3 regions of the Colwellia psychrerythraea 34H genome follow, and region 1 is predicted to be linked to each of the others. Evidence: predicted binding sites of a transcription regulator. Region 1 holds the regulator's gene; each other region holds the start of a gene.
What was found. The regulator MetJ, encoded in region 1, represses methionine synthesis genes. The targets are predictions, from matches to a motif close to TAGACGTCTAGACGTCTA.
Positions count from the first base shown of each region.

Region 2: the regulator MetJ is predicted to act here: its motif matches at 4,009-4,026, upstream of CPS_RS10125 (cystathionine beta-lyase).
Region 3: the regulator MetJ is predicted to act here: its motif matches at 2,483-2,500, upstream of CPS_RS01260 (methylenetetrahydrofolate reductase).

Region 1 covers NC_003910.7:448,476-454,734, reverse strand. The annotation lists gene CPS_RS02035 (bifunctional aspartate kinase/homoserine dehydrogenase II) at 1-1,965, opposite strand, end outside; gene metB (cystathionine gamma-synthase) at 1,992-3,158, opposite strand; gene metJ (met regulon transcriptional regulator MetJ) at 3,407-3,736, shown strand; gene CPS_RS02020 (sensor domain-containing diguanylate cyclase) at 4,004-5,284, shown strand; gene CPS_RS02015 (hypothetical protein) at 5,373-6,259, opposite strand, start outside.
Region 2 covers NC_003910.7:2,369,872-2,376,130, reverse strand. The annotation lists gene CPS_RS10140 (sensor histidine kinase) at 1-758, opposite strand, end outside; gene CPS_RS10135 (HIT domain-containing protein) at 1,017-1,367, opposite strand; gene CPS_RS10130 (succinylglutamate desuccinylase/aspartoacylase domain-containing protein) at 1,545-2,612, shown strand; gene CPS_RS10125 (cystathionine beta-lyase) at 2,770-3,951, opposite strand; gene CPS_RS10120 (DNA polymerase II) at 4,151-6,259, opposite strand, start outside.
Region 3 covers NC_003910.7:276,424-282,682, reverse strand. The annotation lists gene CPS_RS01265 (xanthine dehydrogenase family protein molybdopterin-binding subunit) at 1-2,101, shown strand, start outside; gene CPS_RS01260 (methylenetetrahydrofolate reductase) at 2,522-3,499, shown strand; gene CPS_RS01255 (sigma-54 interaction domain-containing protein) at 3,728-5,152, shown strand; gene ccoG (cytochrome c oxidase accessory protein CcoG) at 5,335-6,259, shown strand, end outside.

The DNA.
Region 1 (6,259 bases):
GAGCGTACCTGAAAATATACCTGATAACTCACTGATGCTATCGCCACTTTGACGCAAGTCATCAATAGCATAATTGATTGGTAAACCCGCACCTACCGTAGTATTGCCTAACCATAAACTATTATGACTATCCGCAGTATTGACTAAATTATTATAATGAGCTGTACTGCTTGAAGCAGCCCACTTATTGGCACCAATCACATGTACACCTAGAGCAAACATCTGTTCATACAATAAACTAAAATCTTCGCTAGGCGTGATGTCTACCACAATTAACTCATCGTATGGATTTTGGGTCAACCAAGAAATAAGCTGTTCGTGATCATAGCTTTGGGCTTCTTGAGCAAACAATGAAGTTGCTTGGTTTACATCAATACCATCATTGTTAATTAACGCTTTTTTCGATGAAAGCAAACCAACTAAATGTAAATTCTCTAACGCGTATACTTTATTAAGCTGCGCGGGTAATAATTCTAAAAAACGTTCGCCTATATTGCCCATACCCGCAACAACTAAGCCAATATGACGAGCATCTTTTGTCATCTCATGGTGCACTGTATTTAAGAGCTCAATTGAACAAGGTTCAGGTAAAATAGCAATCACGCTATGATTATTATCACTACCAACCAAGTTCAATGGTTTAGCGGCTTTTAATGAGCGTTTAAAGCGCGCCCTGATATCACCACGTTCAGCTACGCGATGGCCAACGGTTGCGATAATAGCAACCGGCTTAAAAGTAATTTCAACATCATGACTCGCCAACCAATCACTCAAGGCTTTTTGTTGTCCTTGTGTGATGACCATAAAGCCCTTTTGGTCATCTATACAGATAGGGGAAAACTCAGCCTTCGCCCTAGTTGCAGCTTCACCTATAAAGCTCACCGATTGCGCTAGCAATAAATCATTAAGGTAGGTTACAGATAACTCTTGCTTAGCAATCTGACCAAACTTACCAATTTCAGTGCCGATGACTTGGGCATCAAAACTACTAGCGACATGCAGATGGGTATGATGCTCACTTAATGGGTTAATCAATGGTAATAAGGTTTTAGCATGCAAAACGGGGTTACCCAAGCGGCCTAGTTCTTTTGCGACGCCATTGGGTAAACGATGTAATTTTCTAGCGCTAGGAACAACACGAGGATCGGCACTGTAAATACCATCAACATCTGTCCATAGAGTCACATTTCCAGCGGCAACTAAAGACGCGATAATAGTCGCGGAGTAATCACTACCGTTACGGCCTAAGGTACAGCTTTTACCACGAGAATCTTTACTGATATAACCAGTAATAACCGCTAACTTACCAAACTGACGTCTTTGTCTTAATTGTGCAGCACTTAGCGCAGTATCAACTACGCAACTTTGTTCATTATCGATAACAAGAAAATCACGAGAGTCGATACTATTACTTGGGCAAACTTGCTCATTAAGTAACGCCGACAACAATCTTGCTGACCATACTTCACCTAAGGCTAAAACATCATTGTGATGCTGAACAATATCCGCGGTTAACCAAGTCGTTAATTGCTCAATGTCTTTATGCAACCTAAGCAATAATTGCTTGGTATTATTAGCATTCAATAATTCAGTAATAAGTTGCGCTTGCTCTTTCGCTAACTCATCAATCGCTTGAGTTAATTCATCACTTTTTTGTATTGTATCTTCTGCGATGGTTCGTTCGACCAGAGAATAGAGAGCAAATAAACGGTCAGTTGTTTTACCATTAGCTGAGACCACAACGATATCGTTTAACTGACAATTTTCACGGATAATTTCAAGCGCACGTTTAATACATTTGGGCGTTGCTAATGAACTACCACCAAATTTATGTACTTGAATAGCATGTTTAGCCAATTTATTTTCTGCAGCTACTTCAGCAATAAAATCAATATCTGCAATTTCGTTGCTAGACACTGCTTTATCTTCGTTGACCTTATTTACAATCGTATTCTCTTGTTTCATCTCTCTGCCTGCTAATCTGTTTGTTATTACAGTTGGCTCTGCGTTAAACCATGTGCTAAATCAGCTAATATGTCATCAATATCTTCAATGCCTACAGATATACGTACTAAAGACTGAGTAATCCCCGCTTCAAGCTGATCTGGGATTGTCATACCTGCATGCGTCATAGTTGATGGGTGACTGATCAGACTTTCAACACCACCTAATGATTGTGCAAGGGTGAACAATTCGAGGTTTTCAAATAATTTTTTAACCGCTTCAACGTCACCCTTTATTTCAAAGCTTAACATTGCACCAAAGCCATACTGCTGTTTTTTGGCAATATGATGACCTGTGTGTTCAGGAAAACCTGGGAAATATATCGCATCAATAGCATCGTGATTTTTTAAAAAATCAGCAACTCGTAGCGCATTTTCTTGGTGTTGCTTCATTCGCACCGGTAATGTTTTTAAACCACGTAACGCGAGGAAACTATCAAAGGCACTGCCGGTAATACCAATACAATTCGCCCACCACGCTAACTGCTCACCTAACTCTTCGGTTTTAGCAACGACAACACCGCCCACTACATCACTATGACCATTAATGTACTTAGTGGTTGAGTGAAAAACAATATCAGCGCCTAGCGTAAGAGGTTGTTGCAGCGCTGGAGATAAAAACGTGTTATCTACCGCGACTAATGCACCTACTGCGTGACACGCTTTGGTTACTACTTCAATATCTACCAAACGTAATAAAGGATTACTTGGGCTTTCAAGTAACACCAATTTTGGCTTATGTGCTAACGCATTATCCAGTGCTTGTTGGTCATTTTGATCCACAACAATAAGCTTGAATTGACCACGTTTAGCTAAATGAGTAAATAATCTAAAACTACCGCCATAACAATCATGAGGAATGACGACCGTGTCTTGGGTAGATAATAACTGACAAATTAAATGCACTGCTGCCATGCCAGTACTGGTAACAATACCAACACTGCCTTGCTCTAATTCTGCAATCGCGCCAGCAAAAGTAGCTCGTGTTGGGTTACCCGTACGAGAATAATCAAATTGGCGTTTGTTATTAAAGCCCTTTAATGAATAGGTACTGGATAGGTAAATAGGAGCAACCACAGCGCCATGCTGCTGGTCGGTATTAATACCGGCTCTTACTGCCGAAGTGGTAATATTACCTTTTTTAGTAATCGACATTTAGTTCTCTCCATTAATTATGCTAGGTAATGAAACGCAGTGTTTAATTCGCATGTTTTATCAGTAATAACGCCGATATATAGCAACATCAGCGTTTAGATGTTTGGACGTCTATAACTCTAAACACTTTCATTAATTGGGTCAAGTAATTTTAGACTTCTAAACTTCTACTTGACTGGTTTTATGCAACAGGTAAAATCTATACTATTACATTTTAGAATACGTTATAACAAGATAGAGGAATATCGATGGCTCAGTGGAATGAAGAGTATATAAATCCCTATGCCGAACACGGTAAAAAGAGCGAGCAAGTAAAGAAAATTACCGTTTCTATTCCTTTGCGCGTCTTAAAAGTGTTGACAGATGAACGTACTAGACGCCAAGTAAATAACCTTCGCCATGCTACAAATAGTGAATTGTTATGTGAAGCGTTCTTACATGCATTTACTGGGCAACCCCTGCCTGATGATGAAGATTTAGCAAAAGATAATAATGAGAAGTTACCTGCAAGTGTCAGACGCTTGCTTGAAGCAAAGGGAATTACTGACTTTAGTGCTTACGAAGTTGAGGATGAATAACGTTTAACAATAAGTTAAACACACAAAAAAAAGGTACCTAATAAGTGCCTTTTTTATTGCCACTTTGTATTTGAAAAATCTGAGTAAGGCATGCGCCTCTGTCTACAAAGCTGAAAAAACAAAGCATAGCGCTTAACTGCACTTAAAAATACCGCCAAGAGCAAGGTCAGATAATTTGCTAGTTATCTATATGTGCTAATATATAACTTAGCAATTCATAGCTATTTGGGTTGTGATTCGTTAGCTCTTCTACCTAAGGCGAATACTTTGAGTAAAGAAAAAAACATAAACAACGCTGATGACACCATTAAAGATCAGATATTAGCCAGTATCGATTCCTTTATATATACCAAAGATTTATCGGGAAAATACACCTATGCAAACCAAGCGGTTTTAGATTTATTTGAAAAAAACTTAGCAGATGTTATTGGTTTTGATGATACTCACTTTTTTGATTTAGCTTTATCTAAACAATTAAAAGCAAACGATCGTATGGTGATGGATCAAGTAATCCGCATTGAAAATGAAGAAAGTAACTTTATCAGAGCGAAAAATGAAACCCGTATATTTAAAGTGGTCAAAAAACCACTTTTTGACCATTTAGGTAATGTAAACGGCATTTGTGGTATATCGACAGACATCACAGTAGAAAAACAACTACAAGAACAAGTCAATGAACAAAGTTACTTACTTGAGACCATGCTTAATAATATAGATGCCCATATTTATGTTAAAGACTGTGAACGTACCTTTTTATATGTGAATAATCGCGTTGCCGAGTTATTTGGCGATAAGGCCGAGAACATCATAGGTAAAAAAGATACTGATATTTTACCCAAAGAAATTGCCGAACATTTTTACCAATCAGATAAGCAGGTTTTTGAAACCAATCAAAAACAGGTCATTGAAGAAACGACTCATGGTGAAAATGGTGATAACTGTCACTACATCAGCACTAAAGTCCCCTTTGATCGGCCAGATAAATTACCCGCATTAATCGGTTTTTCAACTGATGTGACCGAACTATTCAAACTTAAAGAAGAATTTAAACTACTTGCCAATACTGACCCATTAACCAATTTATATAATCGACGCTTTTTCATTGAGCAAGCAGAAAAAGAGTATCAACGTGCAAAACGCTATTCATTGTCTATGACACTGATCTCCATTGATATTGATCATTTCAAAAGCATCAACGACCAATTTGGTCACCCTGCGGGTGACCAAGTATTAATAGAAATTGCTAAGCAATTAAAAGCGAGTTTACGGCAAACAGATATTCTAGCGCGCATCGGTGGTGAGGAGTTTTCTATTCTGTTACCTGAAACCTCGGCGATGTCAGCCATGACTTTTGCAGAGCGTATTAAAGAAGAACAAAGCAGGTTAATCATTACTGGTGATTGGCAGGGAGAAATAAACCTTTCGGTGAGTATCGGTGTTTCAAGTCTTATCGCCAGCGACAAGGCCTTTGATGTGTTATTTTCTCGTGCAGACAAAGCCTTATATCAAGCTAAGAATACCGGTAGGAATACCGTTTGTTATCTATAAAAAATGCCAATATACAGGGTAACGAGTACATTGGCATTAACTACTTAATCATCTGATTTAAATATACTTTTAGTGCATAAATCACTCATTATGATTCTTGCTTATTCACTCTAAACCAATAAGTGGTGAATAATAACCCCGCAGAAACCAATACTGTTCGATAATCAATTTGAGAAATTAACATCAGTAATGTTGCTGAGCGTGACGCATCTTGATCGACTGATACATCAGCAAGATGTTCAGGAGTCATAGAGAAATAATCCATCAAGAAATGCCCAAAGAATGGTTGCGATAAGTGTAGATAATGAACCACAATTGCCTCAATGACCAATAACGCGACTATCGGTAATACCGCCCATAAAAAAGGTGCTTTATTCGCGTAAATAGATGCCAACATTAGCCAACTGTACAGAGGTAATAACCAAATAGCGATTGGTACGAGTGTTAACCAAATATAACCTACGCCACTTATTATGTCTGCGCCTGCCAGCATGCCCCATAATGAAATATCAAACCCAATAGATAATACTGAACAAGCAATCACTGCCAGTACCAATATAAATAACATCAGCAATGTCGCTGCCATAAAGAATATCACTGGAATGACAATAGCACCGGTTAATACTTTACTGGCAATAGTCATTTTATCTGACACAGGCAACGAACGCCAAAACATCACTGATTGGTCTCGTCTTTCGTCAAATAAGCAGGTAACAAAATAATAAACTTGCACAATAAAGCCTATTGCAATGAATGGACTAAACAGCGCTATCGCAGAAACAAAAAATACTTCACTGATACGATCAGATGATTGAAATTGAGCTAAATTCTCCAGCCCTACCATCAACTCTTTCATATCAACGCCATTTAATATCACACCAAGTAGAGGAATGAATATAAAGACTCCGGCTAAAGTCACTGGCACCCAAGTCAGCATGCCATTAAATTCCCACAACTCTTTTTTAATTGAGGCTT
Region 2 (6,259 bases), 1.9 Mb from region 1:
TGACAATTATCATTTATTTGAAAATCAAGTTGTAACCTATCTTCAAAACGGACTTGTTCGATAGCAAGGTACAACTGTAACGCTTGTATTTCAGATTCCAAGGTTACTTTCTTCATCGGGTCTTTATCAAGAGAATACCGTAAAAACTCACTGAGCTTAGTTACCATGGTATTTGCCGTTTTATTTTCTTCTATCAAAATAAGCGTTGAAATAGCATTGAGGGTATTAAATAGAAAGTGCGGGTTAAGTTGATAGCGCAACATTTTTAACTGCGCTTGATGAGCAACCGCATTTGCTTTTAAAACATTTTGTTTTTCTATCTGCAGCATTTGATAGTATTTACTACCAAAATATAGACCACTCCAACTTAAAATAATATAAAAAGACCCTAAGCTATTTTGAGTGTACATGAACCAAAATTCTGGCTCATAACCATGCTTATATATTTCCCAGTAGTTGATATTTTTAACTATTTGCCACAATACACCGGTGAAATAAGAGGAAAGAATGACTACTAAAGCAATCTTAATCGGGGGAAAGTTCCACGCTTTTCGATAAATATAACGCAGCGGTACAGTAAACAACCAACCGGCATAAGCATTCAGAAAGATAATTACTACGAAGATATCCCGCGAGTCATGTTGCAATGAGCCAAGATAATGCACAAAAGCAAAGCCAAACCAACCCGCGGTATGGGCTAGCCAAAATAGACGACTTCTATTTTCCAGTAATTCTTTCCAATTCACAAAAATAACCATTTAATTGATGCTATAACGAAGTATGCGCTAATAATAAAATGATTTCATTGTCTTTGACCTTAGTAATCTAGCGGCTTATCGCATACTTACTGTATAAAACAACCGATTTTTTCGCTGCAAAGACAACATAGCACCGAATGATTGACTGAATGATTGACCGAATGATTATTATGTAGACTATCACCGATTAATCGCCAATATCACCTATCTTAGATGGATTTTTGCCACTGCTAAGTAACACTATTTAAGGATATAAGCTTAGCAACACAGCATTGGTCCTAAAGGCTGGCCACCTAATAGATGCATGTGGATATGGTAAACTTCTTGCCCACCATCACTGTTACAATTGATAACTAAGCGATAGCCCTTTTCATCAATCCCCTCTTCTTTGGCAAGCTTTTTAGCAACAGTAATCATACGCCCTAAGGTTAATTCATCATCACTGGTGACATCATTAATAGTAGCTATGTGTTTATTAGGTACTATTAATATATGACTATCAACACGGGGGGCAACATCTCGAAAGGCAGTTACCAGTTCATCTTGGTATAACAAGGGTGTTGGAATTTCTTGACGAATAATTTTAGAAAATATGGTTTCTTCACTCATAGTAATATCTCTTTATAGGTTCTGGTTAATATACGAGTAGTTTACCGCCAAATAAATATAAATCACCTCTTTACTACAATTTATTGACCTTAATCAACATGGTAGTTACCGCAAGTGTGACATCCTTACCTCTCACAGAGGATATGCACATCAAACAAAAATTACTTAGGCAGCATCATGGATATAGATTTTAGCGAAATCAACTACTTAAAAGATCCGGCATGGCAAGATTTACATGCTGATTATGAACAATTTCTGCTATCAATGACAGGTCCAACGGTTATTGATGTATCAGGGAAGGATCAACAAAAATGTCGAGTATTTACTACCTTACTACATGGTAATGAGCCTTCTGGCATCATTGCTATGCATCGCTACTTAACGGAAGTATTACCGGAAGATAAACCTACAACAAATTTACGTTTTATTATCTGTTCGGTTGAAGCCGCTGCTAGTAAACCATTATTTAGCCAACGCTTTATCAAGGGGGGCATCGACATTAATCGTTGCTTCGGAAGGGATTGTTCATTTGAATGTCAAGATGTTGGGCAAACAGGTTATTGTCAACGAGCATCATTGATTGAACAAGCGATCAGAGAAGTTACTCCTGAAATGGTGATCGATCTTCACAACTCTTCAAGCTCTGGTCCTACGTTTGCAGTTAGCTCAGTCGTGACTACTGAAACATTGTCATTAGCATCACTTTTTTGTCAAACCTTAATTTTATCTGATTTGAATATGGGGTCGATAATGGAGCAAAATTTTGATTGCCCTTTTATCACTATTGAATGTGGCGGTTGCCAAGATGAGCAAGCACATGAAATTGCCTTTTCAGGTATTAGTCAAGTTGCCCAATGCGGGAATATTGGTTATATCCATCAAGAAAAACCAGTAGAAGTGATTTATCGTCCACTTAGATTGCAATTAAAGCCAGAAATCAAACTATCTTATGCTCAACATGATGAAGGTTATAGTGGCGTTACACTTAAAGACAATATTGAATGCTTCAACTTTGGTAGTGCTCATCAAGATGACATGATCGGCTGGATTGACGGTAATGGTCTTGATAATCTGCAGCTTATTGATAAAAGTGGTAAAAACGTGCTTGATCAATACTTTTATGCTCGAGAAAATCAATTAGTCTGCCTTCATAATCTACGTTTATTTAAGGCGACAACCAATAAAAATACGGCGATAAATGACTGCTTATTTTACGTTGTGAAGCTCTCTTCGCCTGAGATATAACTTATCAAATACTGCAGCCATGGCTACAAGTCTGATATTTTGCAGCTTTTATAAAATATTGAACATTACTTGAAAAGTAATGTTCAATTTAACTAGCTAAGCACCGTAATACCGGTCTTAGCTATCTTTCCAGTATGCCAATAGTACTCGTTATACTCTATGAATTGGCAAGTACTTGATTAAAACGCTCAAATCCTTTCGATAAATCTTCAATTAAATCGTCTACATCTTCCAAACCGATATGTAGTCTAATTAGCGGAAACTCACAATCAAATGTAGTCGCACTTCGAATAGCGTTTACATTAGTGATACCTAAAATTAAACTTTCAAAACCTCCCCATGAGTAACCCATTTTAAAATGATGTAAACCATCTAAAAATGCTGTTAATGCTTCTTTATTACCGCAGTTAAGTACAAAAGAAAATAAACCATTAGAGCCTTCAAAATCTCGTTTGAAAAATTCATGACCTGGACATGACTCAAACGCGGGGTGTAATATTTTAGCGACCTCTGGACGTTCTTGTAACCATTGAGCTACCTTAGTTGCACTTTTTTGGTGCTGTTTTAATCTTATCCCAAGAGTACGAATGCCCCGAAGTGCTAGGTATAGATCATCAGGAGAGGTACATTGTCCCATCAAATAACTGTAATCTCTCAGTTGAGGCCAATATTTTTCTACCGCTGTCGCTGTGCCTAACATTACATCAGAATGACCAACAATATATTTGGTTGCTGCTTGTATACTTACATCAACACCATAATCAAACGGCTTGAAGTTAATACCTGCGCCCCAAGTATTATCAAGCATAACGATACAATCATGCTTATGTGCTATAGCGCTAATAGTAGGAACATCTTGTACTTCCATGGTAATAGAGCCTGGTGACTCTAAGAAAATTAGACAGGTGTTATCTTGAATCAATGCTTCAATATCAGCACCAACCATAGGATCATAATAGGTGGTACTAACACCCATTTTAGCTAATATTTTATCGCAATAATCACGCGTAGGCTCATAAGCACTATCAACCATTAAGATGTGGTCACCTTGCTTAACGAAAGCTAAAATAGCATTGGTAATAGCTGCAGTACCTGAAGGATATAAAGCACAACCTGCTCCGCCTTCTAACTCAGTCATAGCATCGCTAAAAGCAAAAGAAGTCGTAGTACCTCGACGACCATACACCATGGTTTGATTATGTCGGTTGGCCACAGCATTATTCATCTCTGCGACAGTATTAAATACCACGGTAGATGCGCGTGTTACCGCAGGGTTAACAACCCCATTAGTCCATTTAGCACTACGTCCAGCATTTACTATTTTAGTATCTTGTTTCATATTCACTTCCATTAAAGAGATTTAACTTTAGGGGCATGCATAATACTTTCAGCTATCTAGCCATCTAAAACTTTATAATGTATTTATAACCTGAATCAACTCAACTGGCTAGGAATTGTTAGAAAAATTTGAAAATAAACACTAGCTTCATAATTAATGTGCATTAATATTAATGGCGATGCTAGCGTTTAGTGACCCTTTAAAAAAGGCCCATCTGATCGCCGGCAATTGACTCAAAATCTTTACCAATAAAAGGTAATATATCATCCGCTATCGGTTTGAGTTGCTTTTCTACATAAAAATCATAATCTAGTTTGCTGGTATTAAATTCTAATGGTTGAACCCCATCAAGTGTAATAACATATCGAATTAAACTGCGGTGTTTATAGGTCGGCTTGTCACCTAGCTCTTTAAGCTTTTGATTAGCCAATAATGCTGCTTTGATGTGCGGTGGGGTATTTACATAATCACTGAGTTTTCGTCTAATTTTTTTCTTATATATCAGCTTCTCATCATGAAGCCCTTGTTTTAGTTCATCAACTATCTTTTTAATGTAACCCTCAATAGGTTGATCATTAAATATCAGTCGGTATAACTCTTGCTGAAAATCTTTACTTAAATCAGTCCAGTCACTGCGTACAGTTTCCAAGCCTTTAAATACAAGTTCACCATCAGAAACACCGGCATAACGTTTTTTAGTACCAATACTTTTTTGATCTTTTACCGTATGGATTCCACGTATGGTTGGCATCAAAAATTTAGTAAAATGCGTTTCAAATTCAATATCTAATTGGCTTTCAATGTCAAAATCACGCTTTAGTCTATTTTGCCACTTATCATTTATATATGACCGTAACTCTGCACCTAACTGCTTTGCCTGAGTTTTGGTTTTCTCGGCGCCGATAGAAACAAAAATAGAATCGGTATCACCGTAAATGACTTGATACCCTAACTTTTCAATCCAAACACTGGTTTTTTTTAAAATTTCATGGCTTCTTTTGGTAATTGACCCTGATAACCTAGGGTCAAAAAAACGACAGCCTGTTGAACCCAAAACACCATAAAAGCTACTCATAATTATCTTTATCGCTTGAGATAAAGCGGCATCCTTTTGCAATTTTGCTTTATCACGTTCTAACCAAAGTGACTTGATGATATCTGGTAAAAAATGTTCCGTTCGAGAAAAGTAAGCGCCGTCAAAACCACGAATTACATCATCAAAACAATCATCACTGAGTTTTTCAGATTTACTGTGTGCTGATTTTTGCTCACTGACCGCTTTAAGTCCTTCAATAAGTCCCATCGGGTCTATTTTAAAAGTACGAATAATACTCGGATACAATGATTTAAAATCAAGCACCAGTACATTTTTATATAAGCCCGGTTTGGAGTCCATGACATAACCACCAGGAGACACTAAGCCAGATTCACCATCGCCCATATTGGGCGCAATGTAACCACTTCGGTGTAACTTAGGTAAATACAGATTGGTGAAGGCTGCAACAGATCCACCTACTCTATCAATAGATAAACCCGTGAGTTGTGCTCTTAATTTAGCAAAATCAAGTAACCGAGTTTTTTCAAAAATCAACCAGACTAAACGACAGTCTTCAAGATTATATGCTGCTAATGCAGATTTGTTATGATTAAAATTATCGGTAATTTCCTGCACTCGGTTTTCAACATCTGCCACCTTCTTTCCTAAACCAAGTAAGCTATGGGAGACATTATCTAATGAGAAGCTAGAAAAGTTGTAAGTGGCAGTTTTTAATAAGTCGATACCATCAAGAACTACACGACCCGCTATTTCGATAAAGTTCTGATCGGTATTATTGGCATTTTTACGCCAGTAAGGACAGGTCCTATCACGGCCTATAGAAAAAGGAATGCCATGAAGGTCACATCGTTTTTGTAAAAGCATAAAATCAAAATTAATGACATTCCAACCAATAAGAATATCGGCATCGAACAGGTTAACTTCTCGAATAAATTGCTGTAATAATTGTTTTTCATCCGTTTGCCAATGAATATAGCTATCAGCATCTGGCTGAGATACGCCAATCATTAACACACGTTTAAAGACTGTGTGGTTGTTATTTGCATACAAACCAATAGAGTACAACTCACCTTGCATAGAGCACTCTATATCGATAGAAAGCATAGTTAAACTATGTTGTTGCTCTATTGCTGCTCCCTTACATTTAACTTGTTTGGTGAGTTGATAATCTCCGCACAGCTGATGATTACCAAGATAGTCAATATCTGCTGTTATATGGCGCTCCATCAAAAAACGATCATCAGGGCGAAT
Region 3 (6,259 bases), 170 kb from region 1:
GAGTATTGCCAGCGACTCTATGGTGACGCTAGTTTGTCATCGCAGTGAAATGGGACAAGGCATCCGCACCAGTGTGCCGCAAATTATCGCTGAAGAGTTAGAAGCCGATTGGCAAAAGGTAACTGTTGTTCAAGCTAAAGCTGATGCAAAATACGGCTCTCAGGGCACAGCAGGCTCCGCTTCAATTCGTAGTCATTTCACCAGTATTCGCCAAATAGGCGCTGTCGCCCGTGACATGTTGGAGCAAGCTGCGGCTAATATTTGGCAAGTACAACGCAACAGTGTCAAAGCAGAAAAACATTTTGTTGTTCATACCGCTACGGGTGAAAAAATTAGCTTTGGTGAACTTGCCAGTCACGCCGCTAAACTTACCCCACCTGATAGCAGCAAAGTAAAATTAAAAAACAGCGCTGATTTCTCTCTCATCGGTAAAGATGTCAAGCTGGTCGATTTAGATAATATTGTTGCCGGTAAAGCGCAATACGCGCAAGACATTCAACTACCTGACATGCTTATTGCAACTATCGTAAGACCGCCAGTAGTTGGTGGTAGTCTGGTATCCTTTGATGCCAGTGAGACATTAAAAATAAAAGGTGTGGTTGACGTTATTGCGTTAAAACCGCGTGGTATTCCTGTTACCACTAACCCATTATCAGGTGTTGCCGTGCTTGCCGATAATACGTGGGCAGCGATTGAAGGACGTAAGAAACTCAAAATCAAATGGCAACATGGTGACAAGGCGTCTCACAATAGCGCCAAGTTTATCAAACAGCTCGCAAAACAAGTAAACCAACAAGGTGAAATGGTTGCCAAAAAAGGAGATATTTATAACCATAAATATCTTGATGAAAATACCGTAGAAGCAACCTACACTGTCCCATATATACATCACGCGCCAATGGAAACCCCTGCTGCAACCGCAATAGTGAAAGGTAAAAAGTGTACTATTTGGGCAGGAACACAAAACCCACAATGGGCTAAAAGCAACGTGGCGACAGAGTTAGGCTTAGGTAAGGATGAACACGATAATATAGAGCTAAATGTCACACTCATGGGTGGCGCTTTTGGACGTAAATCAAAAGCCGATTTTATTATTGAAGCGGTTGAATTAGCCAGAGCGAGTAAGCGACCTGTCAAAGTTATCTGGAGTCGCGAAGATGATATTCAACATGGATTCTACCATTCTATTTCAGCCAATTATTGTAAAGCCGAATTAACCGGTAATGGTAGTGCTGACTATTGGGTAAGTCGCAACGCTTACCCGCCAATTGGCTGGCTGTGGAACCCTGAAGCCAAAATGCCGAGTGATGATCAACTCGCCCTTGGATTTGGTGATATACCTTTCGCTTTAAATAATTTAAGTATTGAAAAACATGCAGTAGACTCTTTTGTCAGACCTGGTTGGGTGCGTTCAGTTGCCTGCATCAATAACGGCTTCGCTCTTGGTTCTTTTGTTGACGAATTAGCGGTAAAAGCAAAATTACCTACCAGACAAATGTGGCTCAATTTATTGGGTGATGACCGTCATGTGGACCCGAATAAAAACGGTTTTAAGTACTCTAATTATAATTTATCGCTAACGGATCACCCTGTTGATACTAAGCGTATGAAAGATCTCATCAATTTAATCAGTGATAAAGCTAACGTTGAGCAAGAATTACCTGAAAACCAAGGTTGGGGTATAAGCTTCTTACGCAGTTTTGGCTCTTTTGTTGCCGCAGCCACTAAGGTTGAAGTGGTTAACAATAAAGTTACCGTACTTGAAATGCATACTGCAGTAGATTGCGGCATTGTTGTTACTCCGGATAGAGTTAAGGCGCAAATGGAAGGCGCTATGGTATTTGGTCTATCAATTGCCTTAATGGGCGAAATAACAGTAGATGAAGGCAAAGTTCAACAAAGTAACTTTCATGATTACCCCGTAACACGTATGAACCAAGTGCCCGAAATGCATGTGCATATTGTTAAGTCTGATGCACCACCAGGAGGAATTGGCGAGCCAGGTGTACCACCTGTAGCACCAAGCATTACTAATGCGATTTACCATGCTAGCAAAACCAGAATACGTGATTTGCCAGTGAATAAAGTCTTTACTGTTTAAGATTCACCTTATTCACTGCATGTAGAACACTAGTTGAAACAGATAAGGTATTAATTAAAGGCAATGTAGGAGTATTGGCTCTGGCTATATGCTCCTACATTATCTAATAAATTGCAGATAATGCCCTTCAAAAAACTCAATTGATAAACTTAATAAAATAGATGGTCGATTATTTTTAATAATTGTCTTAATAAATAGTCAACTAAAAACCTCGCAAAACCCCCAGTAAAAGAGATTAATTACAAATACTTAACTGTAAAACACAATAAGAAAGTCGTGTATCTATTACATAAAAACGATACAATTTATCAGCAGAGTGAATAAAATTTCAACTTATAGCACACACAATGGTTGACAAAAGCAAGGTTTTGAATGAACATATAGCCATCTAAACGTCTAAAGAAAGTAAGAAGAAATATTTTGAGCACACAATCAGAGCTTCAAGCCAGATACAATGATATTTATCGAGGCGTCTACTTTATTGGTACCACACCACCTAAAAGTGATACTCCACTTGATAAAGTGAGCGAAATTGCAGAAAAGCTGCTTGATCGCGTCAGTGATATCGACTTTGATGGCCTGATTGTTTATGACATTCAAGATGAAAATTCGCGTATTAGCAAACCTAGACCTTTCCCGTTTAAATCAACTCATGATACCCGGCTTTATTCTTCTTTATTGAATAAAAAATCAACTCGCCCTGTCATTACCTATAAAAGCGTTGTTCAATCAAATAGCGATGATTTTAATGAGTGGGCAAACGAAGCGTGGCAAAAATATGGCGTAAAAGATGTAGTCTTGGTCGGCAGTCCATCAAAGGATAATAAAATATCTTTATCTTTAGCTGATGCTTATAAAACCTTAGTAGATAATCCACATGACTTCTTTATTGGTGGCGTAACTATTGCTGAGCGTCATGCCAGTAATAAAAATGAGCATGAACGCTTAATGGCAAAACACCAACAGGGCTGTAGTTTCTTTATTTCACAAGCAATATACAACCCACAAGCAACGATAGACTTACTAACTCGTTATGCTATTGAATGCCAAAAACAAGGTGTAAAACCACAACGTTTGATCTTAACATTCTCTCCCTGTGGCAGTGAAAAAACCTTAGAGTTTATTGAGTGGTTAGGCGTTAATGTTCCTGAGGCGACCAGCTTACGTATTCTTAACGCACAGAGTCCTTTGTATGAATCAATTCAATTTTGTGTCAATAGTTTGCAACAAATCTTAGATGCGATACTTCCCTATGATTTACCTTTAGGTTTAAATATTGAGAGTTTAACCAATCGAAAAGAAGAAATAGATGGGTCTATTTTGTTATACAAACTATTACGTTCAAAAATGGATAACTTTTTAGCTAAAAAAGAATTATCAGCTTTAAATAAACAGTAATAGCGACTAAAAGAACTCAACAAGATATTGAGTTCTTTGTACCATTTTTTTTCTCTATCATCTCCCTGCTTCATTTGAAAAATAAAAGCGCACTAATTATTCTTAAACACGCGCTTTTAATACCAGCACTTTATTGATCTCCCGCCAGATTTTTCCCCCTATACCTGATAAACTAACACAACGCCACGATATGTCGTGCATCTGATTTTTACCAAGAGAAAACAAGGTATGCCCGCAAATATAAAAGAATTTTTAGCTGACTCACAACTACTGCTCAATGCCGTCGGCGAAGGTGTCTATGGCTTTGATAAAGAAGGCAATGCTGTGTTTGTAAATCCAGCCTCAGAGCAAATGACAGGTTGGAAGTCTGAAGAGTTACTCGGTAAAAATATTCATAAATATCATCATCATACCTATGCCAATGGTGAAGTATATCCAAGTGAAGAGTGCAGTATTTATAATACCATGCGTGACGGTGTAGAGCGTAAAATTACCGATGAAGTATTTTGGCGCAAAGATGGTACAAGCTTTCCTGTAGAATATACCTCAACCCCCGTTTATAAAGACGGTGAACTCATCGGTGCGGTTGCTGTTTTCCGTGATGTTAGCCAACAAAGACTCGCCGATAGCAACTTACGAGCTGCTTTGAAAAAAGTACAAGACCTCACTGAAAAACTACAGGCGGAAAACAGCTATTTGCAAGAAGAAATAAATGAAAACTGGCATGGTTCGGGATTAGAAGGTAACAGCCCAAAGTTTCTTGCCATGTTACAGCAAATAAAACTGGTCGCTCAAACAGATAGCACCGTACTCATATTAGGTGAAAATGGTACAGGTAAAGAACTAGTCGCACGTAATTTACATCAATTGAGTCAACGCCATAATACTCCCTTAGTAAAAGTAAACTGTGCTGCATTTTCGTCAAACTTGTTAGAGTCGGAGCTTTTCGGACACGAAAAAGGTGCATTTACGGGCGCAAGTGAAAAAAGGCGAGGCCGCTTTGAGCTCGCCGACAAAGGCACCTTATTTTTAGATGAAATTGGTGAGCTCTCCCCTGATGCGCAGAGTAAGTTATTACGTGTTTTACAGGAGCGTGAATTTGAGCGTGTTGGTGGCAGTAAAACTATCAAGGTTGATATTCGTATTATTGCCGCTACCAACCAAGATTTACTTGCCATGGTTGAGCAAGGTAAGTTCAGAATGGACTTATATTACCGCTTGAATGTATTCCCTATCGTTATGCCCGCGTTAAGAGAACGAATAGAAGATATTCCCTTACTTTGTCACAGCATTTTAGCGCAACTTAATACTAAACTTAATAAAGATATCAAAAGCATAAGTAAACATAGTTTAAACAAATTGGCGAGTTATCATTGGCCAGGGAATATTAGAGAGTTACAAAACATTCTTGAGCGTGAGGTTATTCTATCCACTTCGACAACGCTTCAAATTCAACAAAAGTTTGATAAATCTCAATCGGTTGTACGTACCTTTAACAAACCTTTGGCTGACATTGAAAAAGCTTACATCATTGAGGTATTAAATGACTGTCACTGGCGGATTGGCGGTAAAAATGGCGCAGCCAAAATACTAGGTTTACCCGATAGTACCTTACGTTCAAGGATGATAAAGCTTAAAATCAAGCGCGGTTAAACTTATACCCTTCCCAAATGAAGCACTCAAAAGACACGGTATATCGCGCCAACGCGATATACCGTGTCATCGAGACGTTCACATCCTTATTTTTTCAATAAAATACAACAACTTAAATACTCAGCATTCTGGCGTGATTATTGATATAGAGTAATTACTTAATTATGACCCTGTAGTAATTTATGAAGTTTGATATCAAAGAAGAGCACCTCATTATTAAGCCCTATAAATCTCAAACATCTGTGTATGTGAGAGAGCAAAAAGGCTTTTATCAAAAAATACGCCGATATATTAACTGGCTACTTATGTTTGCTTTTATTGCCATGCCTTTTGTGCAATTTAACGATCAACAAGCCGTTTTACTGGATGTAGTGAAACAAGAGTTTAGAATTTTTAATCTGACTTTCTGGCCACAAGATTTTATTTTACTGGCTGGTATTCTTATGGTGGCGGCTTTCGCGCTATTTTTTATCACCACTTGGCTTGGACGAGTTTGGTGTGGTTATGTATGTCCACAAACCGTTTGGACACTTGCCTATGTTTGGGTCGAACATAGAATAGAGGGTACTCGCAACAAACGAATGGCTCTAGATAAAGCCCCATGGACCCTAAATAAAGCTTACAAAAAAACACTAAAACATATTATTTGGCAGTTAATGTCGATATTTACCGCAACAACCTTTATCTCGTATTTTGTTCCCGTGAGTGAACTATATAGCACTATGCTGACATTTGATTGGAGCGGTGCTGTGACTTTTTGGGTGGTGTTTTTTGCCCTAGCCACATACGGTAATGCGGGCTGGATGAGAGAACATGTTTGCATTCATTTATGTCCTTATTCGCGCTTTCAGTCGGCCATGTTTGACAAAAACACACTTCTGGTTGCCTATGATGCCGAGCGTGGTGAAAATAGAGCACCCCGTAAACGTAAAGATGATCCCAAAGCCCTTGGTCTAGGTGATTGTGTTGATTGTAATTTATGTGTCGATGTTTGCCCTGCAGGAATAGATATCCGTAACGGTATTCAATACGAGTGTATTAACTGTGGTTTATGTATAGATGCTTGTGACCAAACCATGGAAAAGTTTAACTACCCTAAAGGCTTGA